DNA from 3 places in the Thiocapsa rosea genome. Region 1 is predicted to be linked to each of the others. Evidence: riboswitches for the same ligand, from Rfam matches in the RefSeq annotation. Region 1 holds a riboswitch; each other region holds the start of a gene.
What was found. A riboswitch is a leader RNA that binds a small molecule or an ion and turns the genes downstream of it on or off. The one in region 1 is predicted to bind cobalamin.
Positions count from the first base shown of each region.

Region 2: linked by a shared signal. The riboswitch ahead of btuB (TonB-dependent vitamin B12 receptor) and the one ahead of cbiM (cobalt transporter CbiM) in region 1 are both predicted to bind cobalamin.
Region 3: linked by a shared signal. The riboswitch ahead of BDD21_RS27665 (hypothetical protein) and the one ahead of cbiM (cobalt transporter CbiM) in region 1 are both predicted to bind cobalamin.

Region 1 is NZ_RBXL01000001.1:5,791,785-5,797,465, reverse strand. It holds gene BDD21_RS25705 (V-type ATP synthase subunit B) at 544-1,959, shown strand; gene BDD21_RS25700 (V-type ATP synthase subunit D) at 1,956-2,564, shown strand; cobalamin riboswitch at 2,674-2,893, shown strand; gene cbiM (cobalt transporter CbiM) at 2,922-3,554, shown strand; gene BDD21_RS25690 (hypothetical protein) at 3,547-4,194, shown strand; gene cbiQ (cobalt ECF transporter T component CbiQ) at 4,203-4,994, shown strand; gene BDD21_RS25680 (energy-coupling factor ABC transporter ATP-binding protein) at 4,978-5,655, shown strand.
Region 2 is NZ_RBXL01000001.1:3,112,296-3,117,976, reverse strand. It holds gene BDD21_RS13975 (hypothetical protein) at 1-29, opposite strand, end outside; gene btuB (TonB-dependent vitamin B12 receptor) at 401-2,251, opposite strand; cobalamin riboswitch at 2,471-2,693, opposite strand; gene BDD21_RS13965 (calcium/sodium antiporter) at 3,022-3,993, opposite strand; gene BDD21_RS13960 (4Fe-4S dicluster domain-containing protein) at 4,327-5,382, shown strand; gene BDD21_RS13955 (FAD/NAD(P)-binding protein) at 5,379-5,681, shown strand, end outside.
Region 3 is NZ_RBXL01000001.1:135,307-140,987, reverse strand. It holds gene BDD21_RS00635 (efflux RND transporter periplasmic adaptor subunit) at 1-532, opposite strand, end outside; gene BDD21_RS00630 (TetR/AcrR family transcriptional regulator) at 746-1,342, shown strand; gene BDD21_RS00625 (OmpA family protein) at 1,513-2,532, opposite strand; gene BDD21_RS27665 (hypothetical protein) at 2,606-3,304, opposite strand; cobalamin riboswitch at 3,503-3,663, opposite strand; gene BDD21_RS00615 (UPF0182 family protein) at 4,023-5,681, opposite strand, start outside.

The DNA of each region.
Region 1 (5,681 bases):
TCCGTCACGGCGCCGATCCGCGACCGGTACCGCCCCGCCCCGCGACGCAGAGCGTCGGGTCTACACTCCCACGCGGAGCGTGGGAGCGAGTTGGGCAGGAAGCAGGAGGCAGGACGCAGGAAGCAGGAGGCAGGAAGCAGGAAGCAGGAAGCAGGAGGCAGGAGGCAGGAGGCAGGAGGCAGGAGGCAGGAGGCAGGAGGCAGGAAGCAGGAGCCGTACTCGCTCCCACGCTCCGCGTGGGAGTGTCGCCGGGACGCTCCGCGTCCCTGCCGCAGGTCGATGCGCACCGCCGGCGGTCCGTCACGGCGCCGATCCGCGACCGGTACCGCCCCGCCCCGCGACGCAGAGCGTCGGGTCTACACTCCCACGCGGAGCGTGGGAGCGAGTTGGCAGGAAGCAGGAGGCAGGAGGCAGGAGGCAGGAAGCAGGAAGCAGGAGGCAGGAAGCAGAAGGCAGGAAGCAGGAAGCAGGAAGCAGGAAGCAGGAAGCAGGAAGCAGGAGGCAGGAACCTCCCGCACCCATCCCACCCAAGCAGGTACGCCAATGACATACGCCAGACTCATCGGAGAGGAGATCGCCAACCGTGCCGAGGGTCCGCTGTTGTTCTTGAGCCGCAGCCTCGACGTGGGTTTGAACGAGGCGGTCGAGGTGGAGGGCACGGACGGCTCGGTGCGTCTCGGGCGCATCGCGGCCTTGGACGAGGACACCATCACGGTCGAGATGCTCGACGACACCGCCGGGCTTGCCCTGCAGGGCACGCGGGTACGCTTCTTCGGCGAGCCGTTGCGGTTCCATGTCGGTCCGGGGCTGCTCGGGCGGGTCTTCAACGGCATCGGCAAACCGCTCGACGGCGGACCGCCGCTCGCGGCCGAGCACGCCTACCGGGTCGAGGGTCTGCCGATCAAGCCCACCGCACGCGTGGCGCCGAGCGAATTTCTCGAGACCGGTTTCACGGCGATCGATCTCATGAACAGCCTGGTGCGCGGCCAAAAGTTGCCGCTCTTCTCGGGCGGCGGGCTCCCCCATGACCGCATCGCTGTTGACATTGCCTGCAACGCGCGCCTGCCGGGAGATGCGCAAGAGGCTGAAGGGTTCGCCATCGTCTTCGCCGGCATCGGCATCCCGCACGACAGCGCCGAGTTCTTTCGCGAGGAGATGGAGAAGAGCGGGGCGCTCGCCCGCACCGTGCTCTTTCTCAACCTGGCCAGCGATTCGAGCGCGCAGCGTCTGCTCGCCCCCCGCTTCGCCTTAACCGCCGCGGAGTACTTGGCGTTCGTCGAAGGCATGCATGTCTTGGTGATCCTGACCGATCTCACCAACTACTGCGAGGCCCTGCGAGAGGTCTCGGCGAGCCGCGGCGAGGTCCCCAGCCGGAAGGGCTATCCGGGCTACATGTACTCGGATCTGGCAACCCTCTACGAGCGCGCCGGTCGCATCCGCGGAAAACCGGGCTCGGTCACGCAGGTCCCCATCCTGACCATGCCCAACGACGACATCACTCACCCCATCCCGGATCTCACGGGCTACATCACCGAGGGTCAGATCGTGCTCGATCGGGATCTGCACCGGCGCGACATCTATCCGCCGATCCGCTTGCTGCCGAGTCTGTCGCGTCTGATGAAGGACGGCATCGGCACGGGACGCACCCATGCCGATCATCCGGCACTCGCCGCGCAGCTCTACGCCAGTTACAGCCAGGCCCGGCAGACACGGGTGCTGGCCGGTGTGGTCGGGGAGGACGGTCTCTCGGATGACGACCGCAAGCTGCTTCTCTTCGGCGACGACTTCGAGCAGACGGTGATCCATCAGGGTGTCGATGCGCGGACCCTGGAGGAGAGCATGGCCGCCGGATGGTCCGCCCTGCGCGGCTTACCGGCGGGCGAGCTGCACCGACTCGACGACCGTCAGATCCGCGAGCATTTGCTCGATCAATCCCCGCGCCGAGAACCCGTCTCATGACCGAGCGCGCGATCGTTCCGACCCACAGCGCCTTCCTCGAGCTCAAGGAAGAGCGCTCCGGGATGCGGGAAGGGTATCGATTCCTCGACGAGAAACGGCTGATCCTCGCCGCCGAGATCCTCGCCGAGCTCGGCCGCTACGAGCATGAGCTGGCCGCCTTTCGAGCCGACTATCGCGAAGCCGCCGATGCACTCCAAGGCGCTGTCGCCCGTCATGGCCTGGAAGGACTCGCCATCCACCCGCCGGCACCGCCACTCGACACCGATTGCCGTCTCACGCCGCGGCGCGTCCTCGGCGTGACCCTGCACGATCTGGTCGACAGCGATCGGCAGCCGCAATCACCCCCGCCGAGCGTCGCCGACAGCCCGGACGCCGACCGCTGTCGCCGAGCCTTCCAGGTGCTGATCCCGCGCATCGCCCGTCTGGCCGCCATGGTCGGCAATCTCCAACGCCTGCGCGCCGACTACGCCCGCACCGCCCGCCGCGCGCGCGCACTCGAAGACGTCCTCCTCCCCGAGATCGACGACACCCTGCGTGCGGTGGAGTCCGCGCTCGAAGAGCTCGAGCGCGAAGAGGTCGTGCGTGCGCGACAGGTTCGGGTCTGAACCGCCTGTCGCCATTGATCGCGCCAAGGCCATTCGTTTAGACTTCCGCGCTTCGGTTCCGCTCGTGACAGGGTCACGAGCGGTTAAACCGCATCAGGAATGACGGGTGTTGTTCTCACCTGTGCCCGGTCATTCCGAACGCGGTTTAAAGGGAACACGGTGAGGCACGCCGACTGCGGCCGATTCCGTGACTGTCCCCGCAACTGTAAGCGCCGAGGCCCACCGCTGACGCCACTGGGCGCTGTCATCCGCAAGGGATGACGGCCCGGGAAGGCCGGTGATGCCGACGACGCGCGAGTCAGGAGACCTGCCGAACCCCCATTCACCAACGGGACGGGCGATCCCTTAGAGGTTTATATGCACATCGTCGACGGCGCCTTGTCTCATCCCGTTGTCATCGGGGGTGCGGTTCTGGCCGTGGCCGGAATCGCCAAAGGTCTGCGGGAGCTGGACATGGAGCGCATCCCGGCGGCGGGAGTCCTGAGCGCGACCTTCTTCGTCGCGGCCTTGGTCCATGTGCCCATCGGCCCGTCCAGCGTCCATCTGATCATGAATGGGCTCGCCGGGATCGTGCTCGGTTGGGCGGCCTTTCCCGCCCTCTTCGTCGGTCTCCTGCTCCAAGCCGTCTTTTTCGGCTTCGGCGGAATCACGGTGCTCGGGGTCAACACGCTGGCGATCGCCCTGCCGGCGGTTGCGGTCCACTATCTGTGCCGCTCGGGGATCCGGTCCGAGCGCATCGGGGTCGCCGCTGTTTGGGCCGGGCTCGCGGGCGGGTTTGCGATCGCCATGACCGCGGCCTTGGTGGCATTTGCCCTGACCCTGAGCGGCCAACACTATCTGGTGGCGGCCAAGCTGGTCTTCTTCGCACATCTTCCGATCATGGCGATCGAGGCGATGCTCTGCGTCGCCGCCGTGACCCTCATCCGACAGGTGAAGCCGGAGCTGTTCGGCGTCTTCGACGAGCCCGTTGTGCGGAGCGGCGATGCCTGAATGCCCGGGTTGGCGTTGCAGTCGGGGTTGGACCATCCTTGCTCTGTTCTGGCTCGTGTTCGGGCTCTTGCTCGGCGGACCGGCTCAGGCGCATAAGGTCGTTGCCTCGGCGTGGGTCGAAGGGACCGACCTCGTCGGTGAGATCGGCTTTTCCAACGGGAAGCCGGCTCCGCCCGGCACACCGGTCGAGGTCTTCGACCATGAGCTGCGCAAGCTCGGGGAGACCGCAACCGACGAGGACGGGTTGTTTCGCTTCAGCGCGCCGAGCCGGCCCGGAGATGAACGTGGAGGCGGGCTCGCGGGCGAGGCGATCAAGGGGGTCGCGCTGACCGTCCGCGCCGATCTCGGGGCCGGGCATCTGGCCGAGATCCGGCTCTCGCCCGAGGAGGTCGCGCCACTAGCAGGCGGGTCTGCATCCGACACCCCTCAAGGATCCGCCGAAACGCTCGGCCCGACCAACGAGGCGCTTCGCGCACTGATCGCCGAGGCGGTCAGGCAAGAGGTCCAGCCCTTGCGAAGAGAGATCGTTCAGCTCAAGGAACAGACCGGGTTGCAACAGATCCTCGGCGGAATGGGTTATATCGCGGGTCTATTCGGGTTGCTGTTTTTTGTTTACGGCCGCCGGCCGACGCGAGCCTGAGACCGGCCATGGGGCATCTGCTCGAGCCCGCCGAGTGTGCGACGACAGCCGGCGGGGCGCGCCGGGGCTGGCTGCGCGACCTGGATCCGCGCCTTCGCATCGTTGCCGCCACCTTGTTCGCACTGGTGGTGGTTTCCCTGTCGGGTCTACAGACGCTTGCACTCGCGCTTTGTCTGGCCATCCTCTTGATGCTCTGGGCACGTCTGCCCGCCGGCCCGACCCTTAAACGGATGGCGGCGATGGACGGTTTTATGCTGTTCATCCTGTTGTTGCTGCCCTTTACGGTGCCCGGGACGCCGATCTTCGCGTGGGGGTCCTTCAGTGCGAGCGCCGAGGGTCTGCACAAGGCGGTCGCGATCGTGCTCAAGGCCAATGCGATCGTGCTCGCGCTTCTGGCCTTGGTCGGCAGCCTCGAGGCGGTCACGCTCGGTCACGCCCTTGCCCGCCTGCGGATGCCGGCGACACTGGTGCAACTGCTGCTGTTTACCGTGCGTTACATCACCGTCATCGGCGAGGAATACGCGCGGCTGCGCACGGCGATGCGCGCCCGCTGCTTTCGCCCGGGCAACAACCGACACACCTACCGAAGCCTCGGCTATCTGGTCGGGATGCTGCTGGTGCGCAGCCTGGAGCGCTCCGAGCGTATCCTGGCCGCGATGCGCTGCCGCGGCTTTCAAGGCCGTTTTCATCTCCTGGACCAATTCGCCTATCGCCCCGGCGACGCGGTCTTCGCAGGAGCTGCTGCATTCGCGTTCGCGGCCTTGCTCGCACTGGATCTCTTGCATGCCAACCTTGTTTGAGCTGAGCGGGTTGCGTTTTGCGTACCCCGGGCAAGCGCCGGTCCTGCGGGATGCGAGCCTCGGCCTGGATGCAGGCGAGCGCATCGCGCTGACCGGTCCAAACGGATCCGGCAAGAGCACCCTGCTGCATATCATGGTCGGGCTCTTACGGCCCCAGGTCGGGACGGTCGTCGCCTTCGGCGCACCAAGGCGTAACGAACAGGATTTCCACGAGGTCCGACAGCGCGCCGGCCTGGTCTTTCAGGATCCGGACGACCAGCTCTTCTGTCCGACCGTGGCCGAGGACATTGCCTTCGGACCGCTCAATCTCGGCAAATCGAAGACGGAGGTCCTCGAGGTGGTCGACCGCACGCTCGACCGATTGCAGCTCGGCCACCTGCGCGATCGCGTCACGCACAAGCTCTCGGGCGGTGAAAAGCGCTTGGTCGGCCTCGCTACGGTGCTGGCGATGGAGCCGGACGTGCTTCTGCTCGACGAACCCACCAATGCACTGGACGAGGCGACTCGGGCCCGACTGGTCGCGATCCTCAACGCGCTCCCCCAAGCCCTGATCGTCGTCTCCCACGACGCCCACTTCAGACGCAAGGTCACCAGCCATCAGTACCGGATCCGCGACGGTGTCATCGGTGCGCTGGAGGTGCATTGTCCGCATGCCGAATAGGCCGACCCGAGCGAGAGGCTGCTTTT
Region 2 (5,681 bases), 2.7 Mb from region 1:
CGGCTTCGAGCGTCGGTGATGGGGGTCATGAGGTCGAGTCTCCTGGTCGCGTCGCCGGGGCGACAATGTGGTGTTGCTCAAGTCCCGTGCAGCCATTGTAGGCGGTCGCACGGGGTGTCGAAAGCGGGTCGATTGCGGGGGAGCCTCCTGCCTCCTGCCTCCTGCCTCCTGCCTCCTGCCTCCTGCTTCCTGCCTCCTGCTTCCTGCCTCCTGCCTCCTGCCTCCTGCCTCCTGCCTCCTGCCTCCTGCTTCCTGCTTCATCCCGCCAGCCATCAGCCTTCGTCTATTCGCTGGTGGCTGGTGGCTGGTGGCTGGTGGCTGGTGGCTGGCGGCTGGCGGCTGGCGGCTGGCGGCTGGCGGCTGGCGGCTGGCGGCTGGCGGCTGGCGGCTGGCGGCGATTCTACGGCTCGTATCGCAAGGTCAGGTAAAACGCCCTCCCCGGCTGGTTGAACAGAAACGCGGTCTGGTAGTCCTCGTCGAGTGCGTTCTCCAGTCGCCCCTGAATCCGCACCGACGGGGTGAAGGCATACTCGGCACGCAGACCCAACAGGGTATAGCCGTCCAGGCGCTCGTTGTTGGCCAGGTCGTCGAAGCTACGCCCTGCGACATAGACACTCAGACCGGCCGACCAGCGCTCGAACTGGCGGTCGAGGTCGAGCTGAAGCATCTGCTCGGGGCGTCGCGGCAACAGATTACCCTGATTCGGGCCGTTCGAGCGGTTTTCGGGATCCAGCAGGGTGAGACTCGCGCCGAGATCCCACTCTTGGATTTGGACGATCCCGGACGCCTCGAAGCCTCGGATACGGGCCGAGGCAATGTTGGCCGGCGCGAACGTCGCCGCATCGAAGGCGATCAGGTCGTCGATGTCGGTCTCGTAGAGACTCAGCTCCCAGCGACCGAGCGGGAGGGTTCCGGTCAAACCCAGCTCGACACTGGCCGACTCCTCCGGGGACAGATTCGGGTTGCCGAATCCGGGATAGTAGAGATCGTTGAAGGTGGGTGCCTTGAAGGCGGTGCCGTAGGACAGCGACACGCGAATCCCCTGATCGAAGAGATAACCCCACGCCAGATTGCCGGTCGTCTGTCCACCGAACTGCTGGTAGTCGTCGTATCTGAGGCTGGCGGCAAGCTCGTTCGCGCCGATGGAGCCGAGATACTGTCCGTAGACGCCCGTGTTGCTGCGCGAGTCGTCCGTGTAGTCCACCGTGCCCGCGACGCGGTCGACCTGATAGTCCAGACCCAAGGTGAAGAGCTGGTCCGGGATCAAGGCGAGATCGTTCTGGATCCCGAAGCTGTCGCGCTCGGTCTCGAAGCTGTCGACGAAGCGCTCGGGGACGAAGGCGTCCGCATAAAACGCCCGGTATGTATCCTGACTGCGACCGGCCGAGAGGATCAGGGTCCAGGCATCGAGCGGACGCAAGGTGCCCTCCACGCCGAAGACCTGCTGCTCGGAGCGCGAGAGGTTGCCCGAGAAGATGGAGCCATCGAAGTCGGTGCGGTTGTCGGAGGTGAGGAGACTGAAATCGACCTTGGCCTGGTCGCTGAACTCATAACCGGCACGCGCACTTAACCCCAGATTGCGATAGCCGTCGCGATCCGGCTCGTCCACGCCGCAGCCGGCGAAGGGAAAGGCGCGGCCCTCGCAGGCGTCGATCCCGTCGGTCTGCTCCATGTTGGCGCCGAGGTCGAACCAGCCACGCTCGCCGCCGCCCGAGATGCCGCCCGAGATGCTCGCGGTGTCGAAGCTCCCTGCACCGACGCTGAAGCGCGGTCGCAATTCGCCGCCGCCGCGGCGCGTGAAGATCTGGATCACACCGCCGATCGCCTCCGAGCCATAGAGGCTCGAGCGCGGGCCGCGGACCACCTCGATACGCTCGATCTGAGCGATCGGAAGATCCTGCAGGGGCGCGGTGCCGAGGGTCGCCGACCCGACCTTCACGCCGTCGATCAGGACCAGCACATGACCGGCATTGGTCCCGCGCAGAAAGAGCGACGCGGGCTGACCGGCCCCGCCGCTGCCCGAGATCGAGACACCCGGCAGGCCGCGCAGCGCATCCGGAACCGAGCGAAACTGACGGCGCTCGATCTCGTCGCGATCGATCACGCTCACGGAGGCCAGGGTTTGGCCTTCGGTCTCCGGCGTTCGCGTCGCCGTCACCACCAAGGGGTCGAGGATCAGGGTCTGCGTGTCCGCGTAGACAGGCAAACCGAGGGGCAGCGACACAGCCGCCGCCATAACAGGAAATCTCATCGACAAACTCCGACAGAGGCCCGAGCGCACCCGCATGGGCCAACAGAAGAAGGGGTCGAGAGAACGACGTCGGGCGAGAGCGGAGCCGTAGACATGCGACGGGGCCGGCATCCCGGCCGGCCGCCCCGCGCGACCCCGGTTCGAGGCTCCGTTCGATCACTCGAAGACGACACGGGCCGACGTCAGGTCGGCCCGTGCACGCATGCGAGACACATCGAAACGGTCCCCGATCATCCGGCCGGTCTCCGGGCTTACGAGCGGGATCGGATCCCGGACGCGGCGCCTTCCCGTGATGACTCACAGTGGCATTTCGCCGCGTCTTGACTCGTCTACCGTTGCGGGGGCAGCGCCGGCTTTGCGGGTCCCGAGGGCACCGCGCACCGACTTCCCGTTTAACCCCGAAGGCGAAAGCCTTCGAGGCACCGGACAATCAACGCGGGACTGTAGGGTTTTCGCGAGCGCCACGTCAATGTGTCGACACGCGACCCGACATCAAAGCCTGACCTGGATCAATCCAGACCCTGTCCTCGGCTGACTCACGACGCACTCAAGCGGTGTTGCCCCCGCGCGCTCGAGGCGCTTAAACCGCGCCCAGCGCGGTATGCGATGTTTTTGGATGGGACCGGCCACGGCAGACTTGACGACCGCTGGAGGCGGCGCGGTTTAAAATATTGAAAAACATTAAATTTTAAACCGCGCCCCACCGAGATCGAGGACATCTCCGAAGCCAAACACACCATGAAAACAACGCATATCGCTCTTGACGCGGTTTAAACCCCGAAGACGGTGCCGATCAAGTAGGCGGTATAGCCGACGTAGCAGGCCAGAAGCAGCATGCCTTCGACCCGGTTGATTCGACCCGGACCGCGGAACCCGTAGCCGATCACGAACAAGGACAGCGTGAGCAGCCCCATCACCATCATGTCGCGTGAGATGACCTCCGGCGGCACGAGCATCGGATGGATGGCCCCCGCGATCCCGACCACGGCGAGCGTATTGAAGAGATTCGACCCGATGATGTTGCCCAGGGCGAGATCATGCTCGCCCTTGCGCGCGGCGATGACGGAGGAGGCCAGCTCCGGGAGCGAGGTACCCACCGCAACGATCGTCAGACCGATGATGAGATCGCTCACGCCCAAGGCATGGGCGATCTCGACCGATCCCCAGACCAGCATGCGCGAGCTGATGATCAGGAAGACCAAGCCAACGCCCAGCCAAATCAAGGCTCGGCGCAGCGGCATCCGCGCCTGATCGAGCTCCTGCGTGACCTCCCCGGCCAAGGCATCCGAGCGTTCTCGCAGACCTTGCCAGATGGTCCAACCCATCAATGCCGCAAAAACGCCCAGGAACGCCCAAGCGTCCATGCGGGTCAGCTCGCCGTCCATGAGCAACACCACGGCGAAGAGGGTGACACCGGCAAGGATCGGCAGCTCCTTGCGGAGCACGCTGGAGTGAACCGCGATGGGGCTGATGATCGCGGTGAGACCCAAGATCAGCGCAATGTTGGTGATGTTCGAGCCATAGGCGTTGCCGAGCGCAAGCCCGGGGTTGCCCTGAAAGGCCGCAATCGCCGAGACCACCATTTCCGGGGCCGAGGTGCCGAACCCGATGACGACCATGCCGATCAGCAAGGGCGGCATCCCGAGATGCTTCGCGGTCACCGCAGCGCCTTCGACGAAGCGATCGGCACTCCATAGAAGCAGCGCCAGACCGAGGACGACCGAGAGTGATGCTAGGACCATAAGACGCGTGACGCCTCGAACGTGTGATGTGGGGATTCAAAGGAAGCGGAGTCTACAACGCCGACCGAGGCATGCGAAGCAGCGCAGCAGCGCAGCAGCGGCCGATGAGGAGCTCTCCATCCGCAACGCACTCGAGCACCCTCGCAACGACAAGGTCTTGCGTCGCTTGCGCTGCATCCCCCGGATGGTTACCCTGCGCGCATTTTCGTAATCCCGTAGTCATCGCATGGTCGTTTTACCCGAGGGCGCCGACCGCTCCGGAGCCCTTCAGCTCCACCCCGACCGATGCCCCCGCCGGGTGCACCGGATCCTCCGTTGTCGAGGGACACCCCGTTGAAAATACTTCCCAAGCACTCGCTCAAGGCGTGGGTCGAACGCCTGCGTGACACCCACCGCGTCGTGGCGCCTCGAGAGACCTACGGTCAGTACATCTTCGAAGAGATCGAGAACGCGGACGACCTGGTGTTCGATTACCACACCAGCGTTCTCCCGCCCAAGAAGTACCTCCTGCCGCCGCGCGAGGATCTCTTCGCCTTCAACGCGAAGACGATGGAGATGTCGCCGCTGATCGAAGAGATCCAGCCCACGGTGATCATGGCCCTGCACACCTGCGACCTGCACGCCATCACCCTACTGGACAAGATCCAGGGCACCGGCCACACCGATCAGCACTATCAAGCACGCCGGCGCAAGACGACCCTGGTCAGCATCGAATGCCTGAAACCCTGCATGGACCACGCCTTCTGCAAGAGCATGGGCACGTTGGCCGTACCCGAGGGTTTCGACATTCACCTCACCGATCTGGGCGATCGCTATGCGGTGGACATCGGCTCGGAGCAGGGCGAGCAGTTGATCGAGGGGCTGAGCCTGTTCTGGGAGCCTATCGAGGCCGACTACGAGCGCGTGAACCAGGTGATGGCCGGGAAGTGGCCGAACTTCGATTATCGGCTGGACTGCGACGTGACGGATCTTCCGGATCTGCTTGCGGCCAGTCAGGACAGTGCGCTCTGGGACGAGGTCGGCGACACCTGCCTCGCCTGCGGTCAATGTACGAAGGTCTGTCCGACCTGTTACTGCTTCGATGTGCTGGACGAGATCGATCTGAAGCTCGAGCACGGCAAACGCGTGCGTGTCTGGGATTCCTGCTTGATCGAGAAATTCGCCGTGGTCGCCGGCGGACACAACTTCCGCAGCTCCCAAGCGCGACGACTGCGCCATCGTTTCCTGCGCAAGGGCAAGTATCAATTCGAGTCCTACGGTCTGCTCGGATGCGTGGGTTGCGGACGCTGCGCGCTCTCGTGTCCGGCCCACATCACGCCGATCGGCCTGCTCAACACCCTGGCCGAACGCCGCCGGCCCGCCACCGAGGAGGCCTCGTCGCGGTCATGACCACACTCCTGCGCGAAACACTCACCCATTCGTCCATCTACATGCCGACCCCGGCGCGCATCGTCGAGGTCGAGCAGTTCACCGAGGTGGAGAAGTGGTTCCATCTTGAGCTGCCGAGCGGCTTCACCATCGCCCACAAGCCGGGGCAATTCGTCGAGGTCTCGATCCTGGGGATCGGCGAGGCTCCGATCAGCATCTGCTCCTCGCCCGCGCGCAGCAACGGCTCCTTCGAGCTGTGCGTGCGTCGGGTCGGGAAGCTGACCGATGCGCTGCATCGGCTGGATGTCGGCAGCATGATC
Region 3 (5,681 bases), 5.7 Mb from region 1:
GACTATAGGCGAGGTCGATTCGCGCACGCTCCAAGGCGGCCTGATCGACGGCGACACTGGCCGCAGCCTCCTTGAGCGCCGCCTGGGTGTCGTCGTTGTCCTCCTGGCTCACCGCCTTGGAGTTGGCGAGACGCGCATAGCGATCGGCCTTCAGCCGCGCCCGATCCAAGGTGGCCTGCGAGCGTGCCAGCGCGGCCTCGGCGCTGTCGTAAGCCGCCTGGTAGACGGCCGGGTCGATCTGATAGAGCACTTGGCCCGCGCTGATTTCGCCGCCTTCGGTAAAGAGTCGATCCTGGATGAGGCCGCTGACGCGCGGTCGCACCTCCGCGATCCGATAGGGTACGGTGCGGCCGGGAAGCTCGGTCGTCAGCGTGGTCGGGCGGGCGACGATCGTGAACGTGCCGACCTCGGGGGGCGGGGGTGCTGCGGCCGCGACCGCGCTGCCGGGGGTTTGATTGCAGCCGGCGAGGAGCAAGGCGATACCGATCGGCAAGGCCAGAGCGATGCCGATCTGAAGGCGGGCGGATCCCATGAGATACCTCGAAGTGCGGTGCCAGAGTCGACTGTTTGAGGTGTCGACCGTTGACTCTTCTAGAGTGAACGTTCATTCTAGTTCTTGTCGGAACTTTAGACCCGCAAGTCGACGAGGTCAAGGTGTCAGGTGGTGTGCGCGGCTCGTGCCGTTGCGGCGCTGTCATCGAAGAGCGCCCGCGCAACGGCGCGAACAATCAACGGAGGAACAAGAATGCATGGACCGGATCAAGATCAGGAACCCAGCCGCGGTCAGGCGAGGCGCCAACAGATCCTCGATGCGGCGGCCACCTGTTTCGTGCGCGAGGGATTTCACGGGACCAGCATCGCGAAGATCTCGAAGGCGGCCGGGATGAGTCCGGGCCACATCTATCACTTCTTCGAGAGCAAGGAGACGATCATCGGCGCCTTGGTGCAGCGCAAGCTGGAACGCTCGCTTGAGATCGTCCTTCAGTTCGAGAGCGAAGAGGACCTCTTTCAGGCGATGATCGACCGCGTCGAGGTGGGCCTGAACGAGAAGACAGACCTGGACACCGCAGCACTGGAGATGGAGATGCTCGCCGAGGCCGCCCGCAATCCGGCGGTGGCCGAGATCGTCCGCGCCGCCGACGCCGCCAAGCGCGAGCGCCTCTGCGCCCTATATCGCGCCGCCCGGCACGCCCGCGGGATGGACGTCGGCGACGCCGACGCCTCGATCGAGGTGATCATGGCCCTCTTCGACGGGCTGTCGGGTCGCGCCATCAGTCATCCCGATCTCGACAAAGCGGCGTTGCTGCCGCTGCTGCGAAGCGCCCTGCGCGCACTCCTCTGACCCTTGGTCCGCCCGATGATCGGAAACGCCTGTGCCATGTGGCCGGATCCGAGCGGGCGGACATGCATTGCACGTCGTCCGAGACATGGTTCGCCGTCAGCTCCGGCGATTATCGGAGCCGGGGCGGCCAAGCCAATCCGATAAACCAAGTATACCGCTCTGGCTGCGGTTTAGAGTCGAATGAACTCAACGCGCCTGTTTTCGGCTTTTCCGTTCTCGGTCGTGTTGTCGGCGACGGGTTTGGAAGCGCCCCATCCTTTTGACGTCAGGCGATCGGGACCGATTCCCTTCTCGATCAGCGCACGGACGACGCTTTCAGCTCGCTGCTGAGAAAGACGCTGGTTGAGTTCGCCGTCTCCGTCTGAGTCCGTATGGCCTTCCACCGAGAAACGGAGGTCTTGGTGATCCCGCATAAGCTGAACGACTTGGTCGATGATCCCCGCGGATTCCGGTTTGATGTCGGCCTTGTTGACGTCGAACTGGATGTCGGTGGTTGAAAAACGTCCTTCCGACATGACTGTTTCATAAAGCGGCATGCCGCCTTCGGCGACAACCACGTTTGTGATGAATGTATCTGAATTGGGTCTGGCGTTATTGGGACGCCCTCCCTGGATCTGAAAACTTCGCAGTTCCTCTTCGAAACGAGGCACGTTCAAAATACGGACACCATTGGAAAAAACCCGCATTTCATGTTGATTGAACGAGAGGGCCAGTCGTCTCCATCCCGGCTGAAATCCGGCTCTGGTCTCGGTGGTTTTGCCTTCAGAGACGGCGCCGCCGCGCGATGAAACCAGTATGAAGCGTTCCCCGGTAAATCTCAGCGAACCGGATCTTCTGCCTGTGTCGTTGAAGAAAGTAATTTCGTAAGCATGCTGCCTGAGCTCGTTCATCAAATAATCGAACTCAATCGTGAACGCCTGGGGTAAGGAGTTGTTTTCCTCCATGAGCGGCGCGACTTGCGTCTGGGTAATCAGGAATGAAAGCGCGTTTTCCCCGTCGTGTCTGGCGACTTCCGCGCTTCCTTTGACCAGTCGCCACTTTGAAGGGAACTCTCCGACCCTTTCGTGCTTTAGACTGTCCTCGAAAATGATAGTGGATCCACGTGTAAACTCGGTCTGACCATAAGCCGCGGCTGATATCAGGATGAACGCGGCCACGCTGATGAAGCGCTTCAGAAGAATATGTTGCATGCTGTTTCCTTTCTATGACAAGCGATACACGTCAAGTGGCACGGGTATCGGCTCACGGGTTTCATGCTGAAGTCTAGAGAAAATCATCCTCATCGTCGTCATGCCCAAACACCTCTTGCAATTGGGGCATGTAAGGGGTTATGGCTTGAATATGCGACTCAGGCACGGATGCAAGCTGAATTTTCATCTCCGAGACCATCTGAAACACCGGGGAGCCTTGGAATGATTGCCGTTGTTCCGGGCTCATGGAGGCCATTGAACTTTCAAGTTCGCCGATTTGCCCTCTGGCGGAAGAGGCTATGTATGCACGAATGATGTGCGCGTATTGTTCCGCATAGTCTTCCATTGAAGCGTATCCGTTGCTCCCGACGATATTCCGCACCTCGGGTTTCCCGGACATGTCTTCCAATATCAACTGCTTTGTGCTCTCGACGTCCAAGATGCCTATATCGTCTTCTTCTTCATCATCATCATCATCATCATCATCTCGGTCGTCATCGAGCTCGTCGAAATATGGCGCAAGCGCTTCAGTCGTCGTGATGAATCGCTCCATGTCCGACGAGGAGAGATTCATTGCATAAGCGCCACTGAAAACGAACAACGAGACAAAGACGAACAGCACTACTTTTTTAACCATGGAAACGACCTTGTTGGGTTGGGGGTGAACAGGGGCCGCCGTAAGGCGATCCATCCCGGCTTCGAGCGCTGAGCCGCGTCCCGGCCGTGAAGACAGGGCGGGGTTCTCCGACGCGAATCCCGGGCTCGGCAGCACGGAAAGATCCAGGCGTCCGTGGGGCCTCGGCCACCACCTCGGCCCGGGGCGGAATCTCCCAGCGCACCAGCGCCTCAACCGACCGCAGCGCATCGGGGTCGACCAGCTCCCCTTTGTTCAGAAGCACCAAGTCCACCCCGGAGAAACGCTACACACATGTGATGTTTCCGCTCCGCCGCCGGTCTGCCCGCTGAGGGTGGATCAGGCATCCTGCAGGCCGGTCTCCGGGCTCGTGGCTGTGAGGAAGAACGCACGCGAGTGCGGGGGCAGTACCGGCCTAGTCGCGCGGGCGACGCCACCGGCTTGCCGTTTCGCCCGAAAGGCACGACCTTTCGGGCGCTTGCTGGAAGATTGGATAAACCATGCAAGTTTACCGGGAATGACGCGATTCGGCCAACCCGGATCCATCGCTTGGACCCCAACGGTCTGACCGGCCGTCACATCGCCGGGCGTGGCCGGCTTCGAGGTGCACCTTGCGCAGACCCTGGTTCTGCTGGATCTTGCGGTGCGCGGTGCATGGCCTCCGCAAAGGCGTCCGAGTCGAAAAGACCTGCTGCTTGAAGCACTCCCACGGGGGCTAGCCGCCTTGCCGGCGGCCTCGAAGGAACGGTGCTCCGCGAGCGCTTGCGCTTCCGTCCGACCGAAGGCCGAGAGGATCGCGCGCGTGTCAGTCAGACGTCAGTTCCTGTATTTGGCCTTACTCCGCTTTCATCGATCGTCACTCGTCGTCAGTGCTTTCGGCGTTCGCTTCCGGCGCGACGTCGGGACTGATCTCGATCTCTACGCTGTCCGGGAACGAAACCGCACCCCCACCCGGTGCCGGTGCAGCGTCCCTGGCCCCAGCGGTCTTGTTGACGGCGCTGAATGCTGCTTCAATTGTTGCCGCCATCGCCACCCGCTCGCCGACGATCGCAATGAAACGGACCAACTCCGGAAAGCTGGCGCCGGTTTGGGCCTTTAGAAACACGCCCTGTACAGAGGCGATGACACCATTGACCGGCATCACGACCAAACTGCCTCGTTCCGCCTGAGCGCCCTGTCGATTCCAGAGCGCGAACTCTTGTGTGATCCGGGGGTCCTGTTTCACGAAAGCGTCTCCCTGGGCCGGGCCGTAGACCAAGGTTCCCCGTGGGAAGCTGTAGGCGACGATCCGACCATAATTCTCGCCGTCGTTGCCGGCGACCACGAGGGCGCGCATGTTGTTCTTGCCCTTCGGGTTCATCGGCGCGAGCAGGCTGAACTCTAACCGCTCAGGATCCAACAGGTTCAGCGTCACGTAATAGGGCTTGATGACACGAACCTCATTCTCCCATTGCACCTCCGGATAGACCCACAGATCTTCCTGTTTGAAAAACGTGCGGGGATCGCGCTGCTGATAGCGTCCATAGATTCCCAACTGGATGTCGAACAGGCGCTTCGGATAACGCACGTGTTGCTGCAACTGGTCCGGCATCTCTGAGAACGGTTTGAACACGCCGGGATACGCTCGCGCATAGGCCCTGATGATCGGGTCATCGGGTTCGGACACATAGTAGCTGACGCTGCCATCATAGGCATCGATCACCACTTTTGCAGAGTTGCGGATCGTGTTGAAGGTGTGTGGGACGCCTGCGAAATCGGCAGTGGCCGTGTAGGAGTAGGGATACCATCGGGACAGGGTATAGGTATCCTGAATCCAATAGATCCGTTCCGGCGTGACCACGGCGTAGGGATCGGGGTCCAATAACAGGAATGGTGTCAATGTCGAGACGCGTTCGACGATATTGCGGCGAAACAGGATGCGGCTGTCCTGGTTAATCTGATTGGTAAGGAAGATGTTGATCTCGCCGAAATAAAGCGAAAAGACGATCCGGCGAAACCAGTTCGAGATCTTCACACCACCGGTGCCGTTGTAATCCGACAGGACGATCTCATCGTCGCCGGCATAGTCGATCTCCCGGCTGTTATTCGGCGCGATCACCGGCGAATAGTTGCTGGCGCCAAAATAGATACCGGGCTGCTCGATGGTTAGACCGAATGCCGACTGCGGCGGGATCCCCTGCATGAGCCAGCGGATGGCGCCCGCCGCCCGTTGCGCCGTCGGTGCCATCACGGCGCCATAGCCGTGTGTGTACTTCATCCATTCGTTGACCCAGTTGCGGGAGCCCTCCGGCAGATTGTCGAGATCGATCTCGCGCGGCGATACCGCAACCTGCTGATAGACGCCATCGACGGTGTAGCGGTCGACATCAATGCTGTTTAAGGTGTAGTAACTGCGAATCTCTTGGAGTTCCTGGAAGACCCTGTGCAGGCGGAACTCATCCCAAATCGGGATGTTGACAATCGTTTCCTGGAATTCGGGCGATGTCGTATCCCAGGGAATATCCTGGATCGGGTA